4 regions of the Enterobacter sp. CFEC122 genome follow, and region 1 is predicted to be linked to each of the others. Evidence: predicted binding sites of a transcription regulator. Region 1 holds the regulator's gene; each other region holds the start of a gene.

Region 1 (4,110 bases):
GCGAAGAACTTCACCGCGTAAGAGACACGCAGAAGGGTTCGCCCTTCTGCGTTTTTGGTTTATTCCGCAGCGCAGGCTGCTTCTGGCTGTTTACGACCCGACATCATCACCAGCAGCAGACCGAGCGCGGCAACAATCGCCCCCATCACCGGCACAAAACTGTACCCCAGCCCACCGGAAATCACGGCCCCACCGGCCGCCGCACCGAGCGCATTGCCCAGGTTGAAAGCACCAATATTGACCGAGGATGAGAGGCCCGGCGCTTCATGCGCGACGCGCATCACGCGCATCTGCAGCGGTGGCACCACCGCGAACGTTGCAGCCCCCCAGACGACCATTGCGATCGCGGCACCAAACTCGTTGCGCGCCAGCCACGGAATGGCGATCATGATAACAATCAGCAGGGTTAAGAAGCCCTTCAGCGTTCCGCTCACGGAACGGTCGGCAAATTTCCCGCCGAGATAGTTGCCAATCGAGAAGCCCACGCCAATCAGCACCAGCATCGCGGTAACGAAGAGTGGCGTTGCGTGGGTGATGTCATGCAGCACCGGTGAAATATAGGTATAGAGGGTAAACATCGCCCCTGCCCCCAGCACGGTGGTCAGCAGCGCGGAGAGCACCTGCGGGCGCATCAGCACCGCCAGCTCCTTACGCACTTCCGGACGTTCTCCGGCGCTGCCCTTTGGCAGGGAGAAGAACAAGGCCACCATCGCGACCACGCCCAGTCCAGCCGTCGCCAGGAAGGACATCCGCCAGCCAATGACCTCGCCCAGCCAGGTTGCCGCAGGAACGCCGCCGATGTTAGCGATGGTCAGGCCCATAAACATGGTGGCTACGGCGCTGGCCTGCTTGTGTTTCGGCACCACGCTTGCCGCCACAACCGACCCCAGCCCAAAGAACGCGCCGTGGTTAAGGCTGGTCAGAATACGCGAAAGCATCAACGTGGTGTAGTCCGGCGAAATGGCCGAAAGCACGTTGCCGAGGGTGAAAATCGCCATCAGGAAAATCAGCGCATTGCGGCGCGCGCGGTGTGAAAGGAGAAGCGTCATCAGCGGCGCCCCCACCATCACGCCAATGGCGTAGGCGCTGATTAACATGCCGGCCGCAGGGATCGAGACGTCCACGCCGCGGGCGATAACGGGCAGTAACCCCATCGGGGAAAATTCAGTGGTGCCAATCCCAAAAGCGCCAATCGCCAGGGCCAGCAGGGGAAAATTGATTTTCATGCGTCAACTCCGGATGCCGTGTCATGTGGTGACACAGAACAAAGAAGCGGAAAGCATGACATCAATCACAAAAAATGAGAAGTTTACAAAATGGCAAAAGATTTTTGCCTTAGGAGTAACAATCGAGGTGAGCGGGAGGGAGAAGGCTCTCCCTCCGCGTAAATCAGTGCAGCGCGGCCGTCAGACCCGCCGCGACAATCAGAGCCAGCACAACCACGGTGGTGAACAGCGAAAACTTCAGATCGGAACTCATCAATTTTTCTCCTTTTAATCCCCCCACGAAAAGTGAGCCTGCTCATTTTTGCATAATTTACGTCAAAAATCTTCCTAGATTTAGGCTGATAAACACTTTACCTCTTCCCCTTTTCATCAAGATAGGACAAAATTCCACGCTAAATTTATTAGCGTACCGGCCATTGACCCCCTCCTGACGTCCCGTGTCGTTTTCCCGGCGTGCCGCAATTCAAGATTGCGTGATAAGGGTGAGAGAAGGCAAACGTTTACCTTCAAGTTTTTCAGGAGTTTAGGATATGGTCTGGAGTGACATTTAATGGCAACAATTAAAGACGTAGCAAAACGCGCAAACGTTTCCACTACAACCGTATCACATGTAATTAACAAAACCCGCTTTGTGGCGGAAGAGACGCGCAACGCCGTCTGGGCAGCGATCAAAGAGCTGCACTATTCGCCAAGTGCGGTTGCGCGCAGCCTCAAGGTTAATCACACCAAATCCATTGGATTGCTGGCGACCAGCAGTGAAGCGGCCTATTTTGCCGAGATCATAGAAGCGGTAGAGAAGAACTGCTTCCAGAAAGGCTATACCCTGATTCTGGGCAACGCGTGGAACAGCATAGAAAAACAGCGCGCCTACCTGTCGATGATGGCGCAAAAGCGCGTCGATGGCCTGCTGGTCATGTGTTCCGAGTACCCGGAATCCGTGCTGTCGATGCTGGAAGAGTATCGCCATATCCCCATGGTGGTCATGGACTGGGGTGAAGCGCGCGCGGACTTCACCGACTCCGTTATCGACAACGCCTTCGAAGGCGGTTACATGGCGGGTCGTTACCTGATCGAACGCGGTCACCGCGAGATTGGCGTGATCCCCGGTCCGCTGGAGCGTAACACCGGCGCGGGCCGTCTGGCCGGTTTTATGAAAGCGATGGAAGAAGCGCTCATCACCGTGCCGGAAAACTGGATCGTGCAGGGCGACTTTGAGCCGGAATCAGGCTACCGCGCGATGCAGCAGATCGTTTCCCAGCAGCACCGCCCGACCGCCGTTTTCTGCGGCGGTGACATCATGGCCATGGGCGCGCTCTGCGCCGCCGATGAGCTGGGTTTGCGCGTACCGCAGGATATTTCCGTGATCGGGTATGACAACGTGCGTAACGCGCGCTTCTTCACCCCGGCGCTGACAACCATTCACCAGCCAAAAGATTCGCTGGGCGAAACGGCCTTCAATATGCTGCTGGACAGAATCGTCAACAAGCGCGAAGAGTCGCAGTCCATTGAAGTTCACCCGCGCCTGATTGAACGCCGTTCCGTTGCGGACGGTCCGTTCCGCGACTACCGTCGTTAATCCCTTGACGGGGCCAGCTACGCTGGCTCCCGTAACCATTCCCGGTTTAGGGTTTCGCTGTCCCCCAGATAATCCAGCAGCCAGGCCATGGCGGGCGAGACATCATTTTGTTGCCAGGTCAGGCAGCAGGCTGCGTCCGGGAACGGATTCTCCAGCGTCAGTTCAACCCATTCTCCGGTATCGATGCGTGGACGCGCAAAATGAGCGGGCACCATCGCGACGCACAGCCCGGCGCTGAGGCACGTCGCCGATGATTCCCAGTCAGGAGCCACCACCCGCCGCTGGTTATCCAGAAGCCAGGTGATACGCTTGGGCAATGAACGGGACGTATCCTCCAGCACCAGCGACGGCCAGTTGCGCAGCGTATCGTCGCTCAGCGGACCTTCCATCGCTGCCAGAGGATGATCGCTGGCCACCACGCATTTCCAGCTCAGCATCCCCATGTCGCGAAAGGCGTAACGTCCCCCGACCGGGATCGCCTGCGTCGCGCCAATCGCCATCTCCGCCCTGCCGTCCGCCAGCGCATCCCAGACGCCGTTGAACACCTCCTGCGAGACCCGTAGCTCGACGTCAGAGAAATGACGATAGAAATCCACGATCATCTGCCGGGTGCGTTCCGGCTTCACGATGTTATCTACCGCGATGGCGAGATGCCCCCGCCAGCCGTTGGCGATCTGCTGACACTGTTCGCGGGTGATCTGCATTTTTTTGATAACAGAACGCCCTTCTTTCAAAAACCATGCTCCGGCGGGCGTTAATTCCACGTCGCGATGCCGCCGTTCAAACAGCGGAACCGCCAGCCACTCCTCAAGCTGACGCACCGTGTAGCTGATGGCCGAAGGGACGCGGTGCAACTCCTGCGCTGCACCGCTAAAGCTGCCGTTACGCGCAACAGCATCGACCACTTCAAGAGAATAATCTGACCACATTTTCTGCCTGCAAAAAATTTGAATGCACACGCCAAATATTAGCGTTTCACAAGCCGCTTTGCACTCCCTACACTCTGCGCCAACGTACACCTGCCTCCTCAGGAGAATAAAAGAATGCAACCCAGGAAAGGATTTTTAGTCTGGCTCGGCGGCTTAAGCGTGCTGGGCTTTTTGGCCACCGACATGTACCTGCCCGCGTTTGCCGCGATGCAGGAAGACCTGCAAACCCCTGCCGCGGCCATCAGCGCCAGCCTGAGCCTGTTCCTTGCCGGTTTTGCTTTCGCCCAGCTGCTCTGGGGACCGCTCTCGGATCGCTTCGGTCGTAAACCGGTGCTGCTGCTGGGTCTGGCCATTTTTGCCGTGGGCTGCCTGGGGATGC
Region 2 (4,110 bases), on a different contig from region 1:
TGATCTCCTGGAACGGGATTGTCACCTACGGCGCGATGGCGCTCGGCGCGCCGCTTGGCGTGGCCTGCTATGCGTTTGGCGGGCTGTATGGACTGTCGCTCACCATTATGGCGGTCGCGCTTTTGGCGATACTGTTTGCGCTGCCGCGCCCGACAGTGAAGGCCAGCAAGGGCAAGCCGCTGCCGTTCCGGGCGGTGCTCGGGCGGGTCTGGCCATACGGGATGGCACTGGCGCTGGCGACCACCGGCTTCGGGGTCATCGCCACCTTCATTACCCTGTTCTATGACGCCAAAGGCTGGGACGGCGCGGCCTTTGCGTTAACCCTGTTCAGCTGTGCGTTTGTTGGTGCGCGCCTGCTTTTCCCTAACGGCATCAACCGTCTTGGCGGGCTGAACGTGGCGACGATCTGCTTTGCGGTAGAGATTGTCGGGCTGCTGTTGACCGGCGTAGCCAGCGCGCCCTGGATGGCGAAAATGGGCGTATTTCTCGCGGGAGCCGGTTTTTCACTGGTCTTCCCGGCGCTGGGCGTGGTCGCGGTAAAAGCGGTACCGCAGCAGAATCAGGGCGCAGCGCTGGCGACCTATACGGTATTTATGGATATGTCGTTAGGCATTACCGGCCCGCTGGCGGGACTGGTGATGGCCCGGGCGGGGGTGCCGGTGATCTATCTTGCCGCGGCGGGTCTGGTCATGATGGCATTGCTGCTGACGTGGCGGCTAAAAAAAAGGCCCCCGGCGCAGGCACCGGAGGCCACGTCATCATCGTGAAACGTTACTGGATTACGATGGTGTTAATGATGTTTTCAGCAGCCGTCTGCGCTTTCTGCTGATCTTCCGCTGGCAGGGTGATCTGCAGGGTCAGCAGTTTGTTATCGACCTTGCCCAGCACGACAGAGGAGTATGCGGTCTGGCCTTTCGCAGAGATGATGCTGTCCAGCTGCTGCAGCTTATGGCCTTTCAGCTCGATGGATTTGTTGGTCACGACCTGCAGCTGCGGGTCGCGGCCGCGCTGCTGATCTTCCAGACGTTTGGACAGGACCGCCAGATCTTCGCTGGTGTCGTCGCCCACAATCACAATGACCGCTTTCTGCCCGGTTGCGTCGGAGTAAACGTGCATGTTGTTCGCCTGAGTGCCCAGCTTGCCGCTCTGGTCAGTCATATCGGCTGGCAGAGAGAAGCTGAGTTTGCCATCCATCAGATTCACCGGCTGGCCGGTCGCATTGCTTTCTGCGGATGCGCCCTGAGCAGGCGTTTTCGTGTCGCTGTTATCACAGGCTGCAAGACCCACAACCAGCAGGCCAATCCCGACATATTTAACCAGATTGCGCATTGACTTCTTCCTTTCGATAAACGGCCATAACGGCTCATTCGCTCATCTTATCACAACTGATAAAGCGAACCCTTAACCAGCCTGCAATGCCGTGATTTCAGATTTATCTGCCAGCCTTTTCAGCAGCATATTCAGCAGCACGCCGTACATGGGCAGGAAGAACACAATGCTGATGAGCACCTTGAAGCAGTAGTCCACCAGCGCGATTTCCATCCAGTGTTCGGCCATGAACGCATCCGGGCTACGCCAGAAGGCGATGAAGAAGAAGGCCAGCGTATCGCTCACGTTACCGAACAGCGTGGAGGCGGTGGGTGCCATCCACCAGCGATGATTCTGACGCAGGCGGTTAAACACGTGTACGTCCAGTATCTGCCCCAGCGCGTAGGCCATAAAGCTTGCTGCGGCGATACGGGCGACAAACAGGTTGAAGTGGGTTAACGCCTCAAAACCCTGCCAGCTTCCCATATAAAACAGGGACGACACCCCGTACGAGATGAACAGCGCCGGGAGCATGACCGCAAAAATAATGCGGCGAGCCAGCGGTGCGCCAAAAATACGCACGGTCAGATCGGTGGCGAGGAAAATAAACGGAAAGCTGAACGCGCCCCAGGTGGTATGAAAACCAAAGATGGAGATAGGGAGCTGCACCAGATAGTTGCTGGAGGTGATCACCAGCAAATGGAAAAGCGAAAGCCAGAACAACGCTTTTACGCGCTGTGATTCAGAAAACTGCGTCATATTGTGACCTTTTTATACGTTGGGGTGAGGGAACCCAATAAAAACCGCAGCATGATACTGCTTTGGCAGGACATTGCAATGGTTAGTTTTTACGCAATCGTTAACCTGGTTTGCATTGACCGCAACGGGGCGTAAACTACAGCCGTTTTTACCTGACCGAGAAGATCATGACCGACCTGTTTTCCAGCCCAGACCACACTCTTGATGCCCAGGGCCTTCGCTGCCCGGAACCGGTAATGATGGTACGTAAAACCGTGCGCAACATGCAGACCGGTGAAACGCTGCTGATCGTTGCCGACGACCCTGCCACCACGCGCGACATTCCCGGTTTTTGTACCTTTATGGAGCATGAGCTGGTGGCGCAGCAGACGGAAATGCTGCCGTACCGGTATTTGATTCGTAAGGGGTAGCCCTCACTTATTTGGGGGGAGGTTGAGGGTATCAGGCCGCACCCATGCTTGAACCTGTTCCTGAATATTTAAAAGCGAGTTTAACGGTAGATGACCTGCCTCTGGACGTCCCTGCCTTCGAACCGGAAGTTGATCAGTTGGGAAGCTATTGCCCGCTATTAACGCAGTTGCTGTTGGCTCGTTCACTTTCAGAGAGTGATGAAAGAGTGGCTGGAGATTTGTTGCAAGGCTTAGTTGGGCTGTATAGCGGTATGTTGAAAGCACCGCGCTGGTTGCGTACAAATGAAGGCATCTTGCCACTGTGAAAAAAGTCGGGTGGCGCTAACGCTTACCCGACCTACGGGACTAGAGCCGTTGTAGGCCGGGTAAGGCGAAGCCGCCACCCGGCAAGAATACGGCCTCTCCCACAGGGAGAGGGAGAACGTCATCCCTTCATCCACGCCCTGATCCCATCCAGGAACATCTGCGTTGCCATCATCACCAGAATGAGCCCCATCAGGCGCTCCAGCGCGTTTACCCCTTTTTCGCCCAGCAGGCGCAGGAACAGGGACGACTGCAGCAGGATGATAAACGTCCCGCCCCAGGCAATCAGCAGGGCAATGACCAGATGGCTCATCTGGTTCGGATACTGATGCGACAGCAGCATCAGCGTCGCCAGAATGGTTGGCCCCGCGACGAGCGGGATCGCCAGCGGCACAATAAACGGCTCTTCACCCGCAGGCAGGCCGCTGCTGCTGCCTTCCGCGCTCGGGAAAATCATCTTAATCGCAATCAGGAACAGAATAATCCCGCCGGAAATCGACACGGTTTCGGCGCGCAGGTTCAGGAACGCGAGGATTTTTTCACCCGCAAACAGGAAGATAAACATCACCAGCAGGGCGATAAGCAGCTCGCGGATCATGATCGCCCGGCGGCGCTTCGGCTCGGTGTGCTTCAGCACCGACATGAAGATCGGCAGGTTGCCCAGCGGATCCATTATCAGGATCAATAAAACCGCGGCGGAAATGATTTCACTCATGTAAATTATCCCTGAAACTCTCTATGGTTATTATGATGATTAGCTGTATTTCTGATTGCCGGGCAATCATCGATTAATTTCGCTTGCGACTTTGGCAGCATTTTGTAATGTGAAGCATATCCCAGTTCAATACTGGCTTGCACAATCAGCACACACCCTCAGCAGGAAAAAAATGCTATGAAAAACGTTGGTTTTATCGGCTGGCGCGGTATGGTCGGCTCTGTACTCATGCAACGCATGGTTGAAGAGCGCGATTTCGACGCTATCCGCCCGGTCTTCTTCTCCACTTCCCAGCTCGGCCAGGCTGCTCCGTCCTTTGGTGGTACCACAGGCACGTTGCAGGATGCTTACGATCTGGAAGCGCTGAAGGCACTCGACATTATTGTGACCTGCCAGGGCGGCGATTATACCAACGAAATCTATCCAAAGCTGCGTGAAAGCGGCTGGCAGGGCTACTGGATTGACGCGGCCTCTTCGCTGCGCATGAAAGACGATGCCATCATCATTCTCGACCCGGTTAACCAGAGCGTGATCGCCGATGGCCTGAACAACGGCGTAAAAACCTTTGTTGGCGGTAACTGCACCGTCAGCCTGATGCTGATGTCCCTCGGCGGC
Region 3 (4,110 bases), on a different contig from region 1:
TATGGCGAGCATTTCCACGATATGTCCAACAGTGCCAGAAAAGTATGACAGTTATTTTTTTTGTTGGGGAATTTAGAAGGTTGGAGAAGGGAATATCGGGTAATGCAAGGTAGATGTCGGGTAAGCGCGGCGCCACCCGACATAACAAACTACTCTTCCGCCGCATGGCCCTGCGGGGGTAACTTCACGCCATGCAGCCAGGCAGCGCCGTCGCGCATTTCGAGGCGCCCGTCGACAAACCAGCTTACCACCAGCGGGTAAATGGCGTGTTCCTGGGTCTGCACGCGTTCGGTCACGTCTTCTTCGCTGTCGCCGTCAAAGACCGGGACTTTGGCCTGCAGGATCACCGGACCGCCGTCCAGCTCGTCGGTAACGAAATGCACGGAGGTGCCGTGCTCCTCATCGCCGTTTTCCAGAACCTGACGATGGGTGTGCAGGCCGGGATATTTCGGCAGAAGAGAAGGGTGAATATTCAGCAGACGTCCGGCGTAGTGCGCAACAAAAGCCGGGCTCAGAATGCGCATATAGCCCGCCAGCACCACGACGTCCGGTGCGTAGGCATCAATCTCCTGAACCAGCTCGCGGTCAAAGGCTTCACGCCCGGCGAACTGGCTGGCTTCCAGCGCGTGCGCGGGAATGTTCGCTTCCCGCGCGCGCTCAAGGCCGAACGCGTCGGCCTTGTTGCTGAATACTGCCCGAATGGTGCCGTTGATTTTCTTCTGTTTGCAGGCGTCAATGATGGCCTGCAAATTGCTTCCGTTGCCGGAAATGAGCACCACGATGTTTTTCATTCAATGACCACACGCTGTTCGGAATCGGAGGCTTTAATCGTACCGATTTTCCACGCGTTTTCACCTTTTTCGGTCAGCAGTTTAACCGCTTTATCCGCTTCGCTTGCCGGCAGGGCGATAACCATGCCCACGCCGCAGTTAAAGGTGCGGTACATTTCGTGAGAGCTCACGTTGCCTGCGGTCTGCAGCCAGTTAAACACGGCCGGCCACTGCCATGAGGATTCGTCGATTACGGCCTGGGTGTTGTCCGGCAGCACGCGCGGGATGTTCTCCCAGAAGCCGCCGCCGGTCAGGTGGGCGATAGCGTGCACGTCAACGTTCTCAATCAGTTCCAGCACGTTTTTAACGTAGATGCGGGTTGGCGCCAGCAGGTGGTCTGCCAGCGGTTTACCGTCAAGCTCGGTGGTCAGCGGGTCGCAGCCGCTCACTTCGAGAATTTTACGCACCAGAGAGTAGCCGTTGGAGTGTGGGCCGCTGGAGGCCAGCGCGATCAGCACATCACCATCCGCCACTTTGCTGCCGTCGATAATTTCTGATTTTTCTACTACGCCGACGCAGAAGCCCGCGACGTCATAATCTTCGCCGTGATACATACCCGGCATTTCAGCGGTTTCGCCGCCGACCAGCGCACAGCCGGACTGCAGACAGCCTTCGGCGATACCGTTAATGACGCTGGCCGCGGTATCCACGTCCAGTTTGCCGGTCGCGTAGTAATCGAGGAAGAACAGCGGCTCTGCGCCCTGAACCACCAGGTCATTCACACACATCGCGACCAGATCGATACCGATCGTGTCGTGACGTTTTAAATCCATCGCCAGGCGCAGCTTGGTGCCTACACCGTCAGTACCCGAGACCAGAACAGGTTCACGATATTTTTGCGGCAGCGCGCACAGTGCGCCGAATCCACCCAGACCACCCATCACTTCCGGGCGGCGGGTTTTTTTCACCACACCTTTGATTCGGTCAACCAGCGCATTACCTGCGTCAATATCAACACCGGCATCTTTGTAGCTGAGAGAAGTTTTGTTGGTCACGGCTCAAGTCCCCACGCGATTGCATAGCTAGTAAGAAAAATCGGCGCAATTCTAACAGTCCAGGCAAACGTTTGCGAGCCTATTCTCGGTGCGGGGATCTTTTTTTCTCTCTGGCTTAGGCAGGGCGACAAACTTGACTCTGTTCACGAAAATGAAACCGGTTTCGGCGTTCTGCTTGCAACGGCTATCCCCTTTGCACATCATCGAACTGAAACCGGTTTCTGTAATTGTTTTTGCAGAAAATAACGCAGAATGAGGGAAAGCAAATGTCAGGATTTAAAGCAGATTTTCTGTGGGGTGGTGCCGTTGCGGCGCATCAGCTTGAGGGCGGCTGGAAAGAGGGCGGCAAGGGCGTTAGCGTTGCCGATGTGATGACGGCGGGCGCGCACGGCGTACCGCGCGAAATCACCAACGGCGTGCTTGAGGGGAAAAATTACCCTAACCATGAAGCCATCGATTTCTACCACCGCTATAAAGAAGACATCAAACTCTTTGCCGAGATGGGGTTCAAATGCTTCCGTACCTCCATCGCCTGGACGCGTATCTTTCCGAAAGGTGACGAGCTTGAGCCGAACGAGGCCGGTCTGAAATTCTATGACGATCTGTTCGACGAGTGCCTGAAGTACGGCATCGAACCGGTGATTACGCTTTCCCACTTCGAGATGCCTTTCCACCTGGTCACGGAATACGGCGGCTGGCGCAACCGTAAGCTGATCGACTTCTTCGTTCGTTTTGCGAAAGTGGTTTTCCAGCGCTATCAGCATAAAGTGAAGTACTGGATGACCTTTAACGAGATCAACAACCAGGCCAACTTCCATGAAGATTTTGCGCCGTTTACCAACTCCGGGCTGAAGTACGCGCCGGGTGAAGATCGTGAGCCGGTGATGTTCCAGGCCGCGCACTATGAACTGGTGGCCAGCGCCCTGGCGGTGAGGGCGGGGCGCGAGATTAACCCGTCCCTGCAGATCGGCTGCATGATTGCCATGTGCCCCATCTACCCGCTGACCTGCGCGCCGGACGACATGATGATGGCGATGAACGCCATGCACCGCCGCTACTGGTTCACCGACGTCCATGTGCGCGGCAAGTATCCGCAGCATCTGCTCAACTACTTTGAACGTCGCGGCTTCGCGCTGGATATCACCGAAGAGGATAAAGTCGCGCTGACGCAGGGCTGCGTGGATTACATCGGGTTTAGCTATTATATGTCCTTCGCCACCAAGGCGACGGCGGACAACCCGCAGCTGGACTATGACGAAAGCAAGAGCCTGGTCTCCAACCCGTACGTGCAGAAATCCGACTGGGGGTGGCAGATTGACCCGGTGGGGCTGCGCTACTCCCTCAACTGGTTCTGGGATCACTACCAGCTGCCGCTGTTTATCGTTGAAAACGGCTTTGGCGCAATCGACGTGCAGGAGAGCGACGGCACGGTGAACGACCAGTACCGCATTGACTACCTGGCCGCCCACATCCGCGAGATGAAAAAAGCGGTGGTGGAGGATGGCGTCGATCTGATGGGCTATACCCCGTGGGGCTGTATCGACCTGGTGTCTGCCGGTACCGGTGAAATGAAAAAACGCTACGGCTTTATCTTTGTCGATAAAGACAATGAAGGCAACGGCACGCTGAACCGCAGCAAGAAAAAGTCGTTCGACTGGTATAAGCAGGTGATTGCGAGCAACGGCGATAACCTGTAATTGTCGGGTGGCGCTAACGCTTACCCGACCTACACTACACGTAGGCCCGCGTAAGCGTAGCGCCACCGGGCAAAACCTCGCACTTAAGCCGGAGACCTGTCTCCGGTTTTTTGTCTTTGCTTGATCCCTGTCAAGCAACATGGGTATGGCGCAATCCGAAAAAAGCGGTATAATCCCGCGATTTTTTTGCGGATGCCATTCAGAGGAGAAAGAGAATGAAGATTGTGGAAGTGAAACACCCACTCGTTAAACACAAGTTGGGCCTGATGCGTGAGCATGACATCAGCACGAAGCGTTTTCGCGAACTGGCCTCTGAAGTCGGCAGCCTGCTGACTTACGAAGCGACCTCCGATCTGGAGACAGAAAAAGTCACCATCGAAGGCTGGAACGGCCCGGTGCAGGTTGAGCAGATCAAAGGTAAGAAAATTACCGTTGTGCCAATCCTGCGTGCCGGTCTCGGCATGATGGAAGGCGTGCTGGAGCATGTGCCAAGCGCGCGCATCAGCGTGGTGGGGATCTACCGTAACGAAGAAACCCTCGAGCCAGTTCCTTACTTCCAGAAGCTGGTGTCCAACATCGACGAGCGTA
Region 4 (4,110 bases), on a different contig from region 1:
GGTAATCGTAGAGGCTGACCAGTTTCCCCACCAGCGCCGAGCCAATCACAAAGGCGATAGAACCCCACAGGCGCACGCGACCGTAGTCCATGGTGATCTGCTTTTGCCAGGTGTTCGCCAGGGCATCCGTCAGCGGCACCAGCGGTGAGAAGAACAGGTTAAAGCCGACCATCACCACCATCAGCCAGGCAAACTGGTGGCTGACCCAGAAGCAGGCCACAAAGACCAGGGTCAGCAGAGCCAGAATGCGTACGGCCTTGATCAGTAAGGAGGGATCGCTGACGCGCGGGGCGATCAGCAGGCTGCCGAGGAAACGCGCCACCAGCCCGGCCCCCAGCAGGACGCCGATGGTCTCAGGCGTCAGGCCGATCCCCTTAAGCCAGACGCTCCAGAAAGGCAGAAAAATGCCGTAGCTAAAGAAATAGGTGAAATAACTGAGCGCCAGCCAGCGCGTGGAATGCAAGACCATGAATCCCTCCCGAAATCGAGGCCATAGTCTGGCGAGAATATAAAAATTAAGCAAGTAGATAGCCTGCTATAAATTAACGAAAAATTAACATCTTGTGCAGTCGTCTGGCTTATGGCAGGGAATGAAAATGTGTATTACGTTTAAATTACTCCACTTGCAGAGGTATTTCTGCCATGAACTCACTACGTTATCTCGATTTTGGTCAGTCGCGTCATCTGCTGCTGCTCATTGGCCGCATCGCGCTTGTCGTGCTGTTTATTATCTTTGGTTACCCGAAACTGACGGGGTTTAGCGGTACCGTACAGTATATGACCTCGCTGGGTACGCCGATGCCCATGCTGGCGGCCATTATTGCGGTGGTGATGGAAGTGCCTGCTGCGATCCTGATCGTACTGGGCTTTTTCACCCGTCCTCTCGCGGTACTGTTTGTGTTCTACACCCTCGGAACGGCGGTGATTGGGCATCACTACTGGGATATGACCGGTGATGCAGTCGTACCGAATATGATTAACTTCTACAAAAACGTCAGTATTGCTGGCGCCTTTATTTTGCTGGCGATTGTGGGACCTGGCGCCATCTCCCTGGACCGGCGTTAAGCCATAAAAAAAGGCCGCAAGCGCGGCCTTTTTTATTTCTGCAGGGCAGAGGAATTATGCGTAGACCGGGAAGCGCGCGCAGATATCCAGAACTTTACCTTTGACGCGCTCGATAACCGCTTCGTCATTGATGTTGTCCAGAACGTCACACATCCAGCCAGCCAGTTCTTTCACTTCCGCTTCTTTGAAGCCGCGGCGAGTCACGGCCGGAGAACCGATACGGATACCGGAGGTCACGAACGGGCTCTTCGGATCGTTTGGCACGCTGTTTTTGTTCACGGTGATGTTGGCGCGGCCCAGGGCAGCGTCAGCTTCTTTACCGGTCAGGTTCTTATCAACCAGATCCAGCAGGAACAGGTGGTTTTCAGTCCCACCGGATACCACTTTGTAGCCACGGTTCAGGAACACTTCCACCATCGCTTTGGCGTTCTTAGCAACCTGCTGCTGGTAAACCTTGAACTCTGGCTCCATCGCTTCTTTCAGCGCGACCGCTTTTGCCGCGATAACGTGCATCAGCGGGCCGCCCTGCGCGCTTGGGAACACCGCGGAGTTCAGTTTTTTGTACAGCTCTTCGTCACCGCCCTTCGCCAGGATCAGGCCACCGCGTGGACCCGCCAGGGTTTTGTGGGTAGTGGTGGTCACAACGTGAGCGTGTGGAACCGGGTTAGGGTAAACGCCTGCGGCAATCAGGCCCGCTACGTGCGCCATGTCAACGAACAGGTAAGCACCGATGCTGTCTGCGATTTCGCGCATTTTTGCCCAGTCAACGATACCGGAGTAAGCAGAGAAGCCACCGATGATCATCTTCGGCTTGTGCTCTTTAGCCTGCTTCGCCATGTCTTCGTAGTCAATTTTACCGGACTCATCAATACCGTAAGGGATGATGTTGTACAGTTTGCCGGAGAAGTTAACCGGGGAGCCGTGAGTCAGGTGGCCGCCCTGCGCCAGGTTCATACCCAGAACGGTATCGCCCGGCTGCAGCAGCGCGGTGTAGACCGCGAAGTTAGCCTGAGAGCCAGAGTGCGGCTGGACGTTTGCATAGTCAGCGCCAAAAAGTTCTTTCGCACGATCGATAGCCAGCTGCTCAACGATATCAACGTACTCGCAACCGCCGTAATAGCGTTTGCCCGGGTAACCTTCAGCGTATTTGTTGGTCAGCTGAGACCCCTGCGCCTGCATCACGCGCGGGCTGGTGTAGTTTTCGGAGGCGATCAGTTCGATGTGCTCTTCCTGACGTACTTTTTCCTGCTCCATAGCCTGCCACAGTTCGGCATCATAATCGGCAATGTTCATTTCACGCTTTAACATCCGCATCTCCTGACTCAGCTAACAAGTAAATTTTGGCCTGAAAAGGCAGTCCTGTTGGACGACGGGCAACAGTATAACTGATTAGTTCTGTGATAACAGGTCTTGACAAACGATTTTACGCAAACGTTTTCCTACCCGCCACGCAAGGGTTTGAGGAATAAAGCGCTCGCCCTTTCCAGCGGATTTCTTTTCAGGTTTGTGATGCATATTTTTCATCTTGCAAAGAACCATTTACAACGCAGGGGTATTTTTTATAAGATGCATTTAAAATACATCATTAAAGTAACATCAGAAGGACGCGCTCATGCTCGACGCTCAAACCATCGCTACCGTAAAAGCCACTATTCCCCTGCTGGTGGAAACCGGCCCTAAACTCACCGCCCATTTCTACGATCGCATGTTCACGCACAACCCGGAGCTCAAAGAGATTTTCAACATGAGCAACCAGCGTAACGGCGATCAGCGTGAAGCGCTGTTCAACGCCATCGCGGCTTACGCCAGCAATATTGAAAACCTGGCTGCGCTGCTGCCCGCGGTGGAAAAAATCGCGCAGAAACATACCAGCTTCCAGATCCAACCCGAGCAGTACAACATCGTCGGCACTCACCTGCTGGCGACGCTGGACGAAATGTTCAGCCCGGGTCAGGAGGTGCTGGACGCGTGGGGTAAAGCCTACGGGGTGCTGGCAAACGTGTTTATCAACCGTGAAGCACAGATTTACAGCGAAAACGCCAGCAAGAACGGCGGCTGGGAAGGCACCCGCGCGTTCCGCATCGTTAAGAAAACCCCGCGCAGCGCGTTAATCACCAGCTTCGAGTTTGAGCCGGTGGACGGTAAACCGGTGGCCGATTACCAGCCAGGACAGTATCTGGGCGTGTGGCTGAAGCCTGAAGGTTTCCCGCATCAGGAGATCCGCCAGTATTCTCTTACCCGCAAGCCAAACGGCAAAGCCTACCGCATTGCGGTGAAGCGTGAGGACGGCGGTCAGGTTTCCAGCTGGCTGCACAACGAAGCTAACGTGGGCGACGTGGTCCATCTGGCCGCGCCAGCGGGCGACTTCTTCATGGCCGTTGAAGCGAATACCCCGGTGACGCTGATCTCTGCGGGTGTCGGCCAGACGCCAATGCTGGCGATGCTCGATACGCTGGCAAAATCACACCACGGTGCGCAGGTTAACTGGTTCCATGCCGCCGAAAACGGCGACGTGCACGCCTTTGCGGATGAGGTGAAAACGCTCGGAGCCTCCCTGCCGCGTTTCACCGCGCATACCTGGTATCGTCTGCCGACGGAAGCGGATCGCGCTGCCGCGCAATTTGACAGCGAAGGGTTGATGGATTTAAGCCAGCATGAAGGTGCGTTCAGCGCACCGGAGATGCAGTTCTACGTCTGTGGACCGGTGGCGTTTATGCAGTATGCCGCGAAGCAGCTGGTTGAGCTGGGCGTGAACAAAGACAACATTCATTACGAATGTTTCGGGCCGCATAAGGTGCTGTAATGCAAAAAGCCCCTCGTTCGAGGGGCTTTTTTTCGTAGGGTGGCGGCTGCGCCTTACCCGGCCTGGAAAATGTTTAAATCGCGGCGTCGTCTTCTTCGCCGGTACGGATACGGATCACGCGCGCCACGTCAAAGACGAAGATTTTACCATCGCCAATCTTGCCGGTCTGCGCCGTGCGGATAATGGTGTCCACACAGGTATCGACGATATCGTCGCTGACCACGATTTCAATTTTCACTTTC

What was found. Region 1 encodes PurR, which represses purine synthesis genes. Its sites were predicted from a motif close to CANGCAAACGTTTGCNTG; they were not measured.
Region 2: tusA (sulfurtransferase TusA) is a predicted target of PurR. The motif match lies at 2,158-2,175, and genes of this name have one in related genera.
Region 3: purM (phosphoribosylformylglycinamidine cyclo-ligase) is a predicted target of PurR. The motif match lies at 1,886-1,903, and genes of this name have one in related genera.
Region 4: glyA (serine hydroxymethyltransferase) is a predicted target of PurR. The motif match lies at 2,490-2,507, and genes of this name have one in related genera.

What each region holds. Positions count from the first base shown of each region.
Region 1 is NZ_JBRIQR010000011.1:19,528-23,637, forward strand. It holds gene sodB (superoxide dismutase [Fe]) at 1-21, shown strand, start outside; gene ACVCAM_RS09655 (MFS transporter) at 60-1,226, opposite strand; gene cydH (cytochrome bd-I oxidase subunit CydH) at 1,390-1,479, opposite strand; gene purR (HTH-type transcriptional repressor PurR) at 1,777-2,802, shown strand; gene punR (DNA-binding transcriptional activator PunR) at 2,820-3,731, opposite strand; gene punC (purine nucleoside transporter PunC) at 3,846-4,110, shown strand, end outside.
Region 2 is NZ_JBRIQR010000044.1:10,339-14,448, reverse strand. It holds gene ACVCAM_RS22320 (MFS transporter) at 1-767, shown strand, start outside; gene ACVCAM_RS22315 (DcrB family lipoprotein) at 772-1,329, opposite strand; gene ACVCAM_RS22310 (7-cyano-7-deazaguanine/7-aminomethyl-7-deazaguanine transporter) at 1,402-2,067, opposite strand; gene tusA (sulfurtransferase TusA) at 2,235-2,477, shown strand; gene ACVCAM_RS22300 (hypothetical protein) at 2,522-2,782, shown strand; gene yhgN (NAAT family transporter YhgN) at 2,902-3,495, opposite strand; gene asd (aspartate-semialdehyde dehydrogenase) at 3,673-4,110, shown strand, end outside.
Region 3 is NZ_JBRIQR010000017.1:45,017-49,126, forward strand. It holds gene purN (phosphoribosylglycinamide formyltransferase) at 150-791, opposite strand; gene purM (phosphoribosylformylglycinamidine cyclo-ligase) at 788-1,825, opposite strand; gene ACVCAM_RS13680 (6-phospho-beta-glucosidase) at 2,092-3,522, shown strand; gene upp (uracil phosphoribosyltransferase) at 3,738-4,110, shown strand, end outside.
Region 4 is NZ_JBRIQR010000022.1:50,407-54,516, forward strand. It holds gene ACVCAM_RS16135 (3-phenylpropionate MFS transporter) at 1-469, opposite strand, end outside; gene ACVCAM_RS16140 (DoxX family protein) at 643-1,065, shown strand; gene glyA (serine hydroxymethyltransferase) at 1,120-2,373, opposite strand; gene hmpA (NO-inducible flavohemoprotein) at 2,678-3,868, shown strand; gene glnB (nitrogen regulatory protein P-II) at 3,942-4,110, opposite strand, start outside.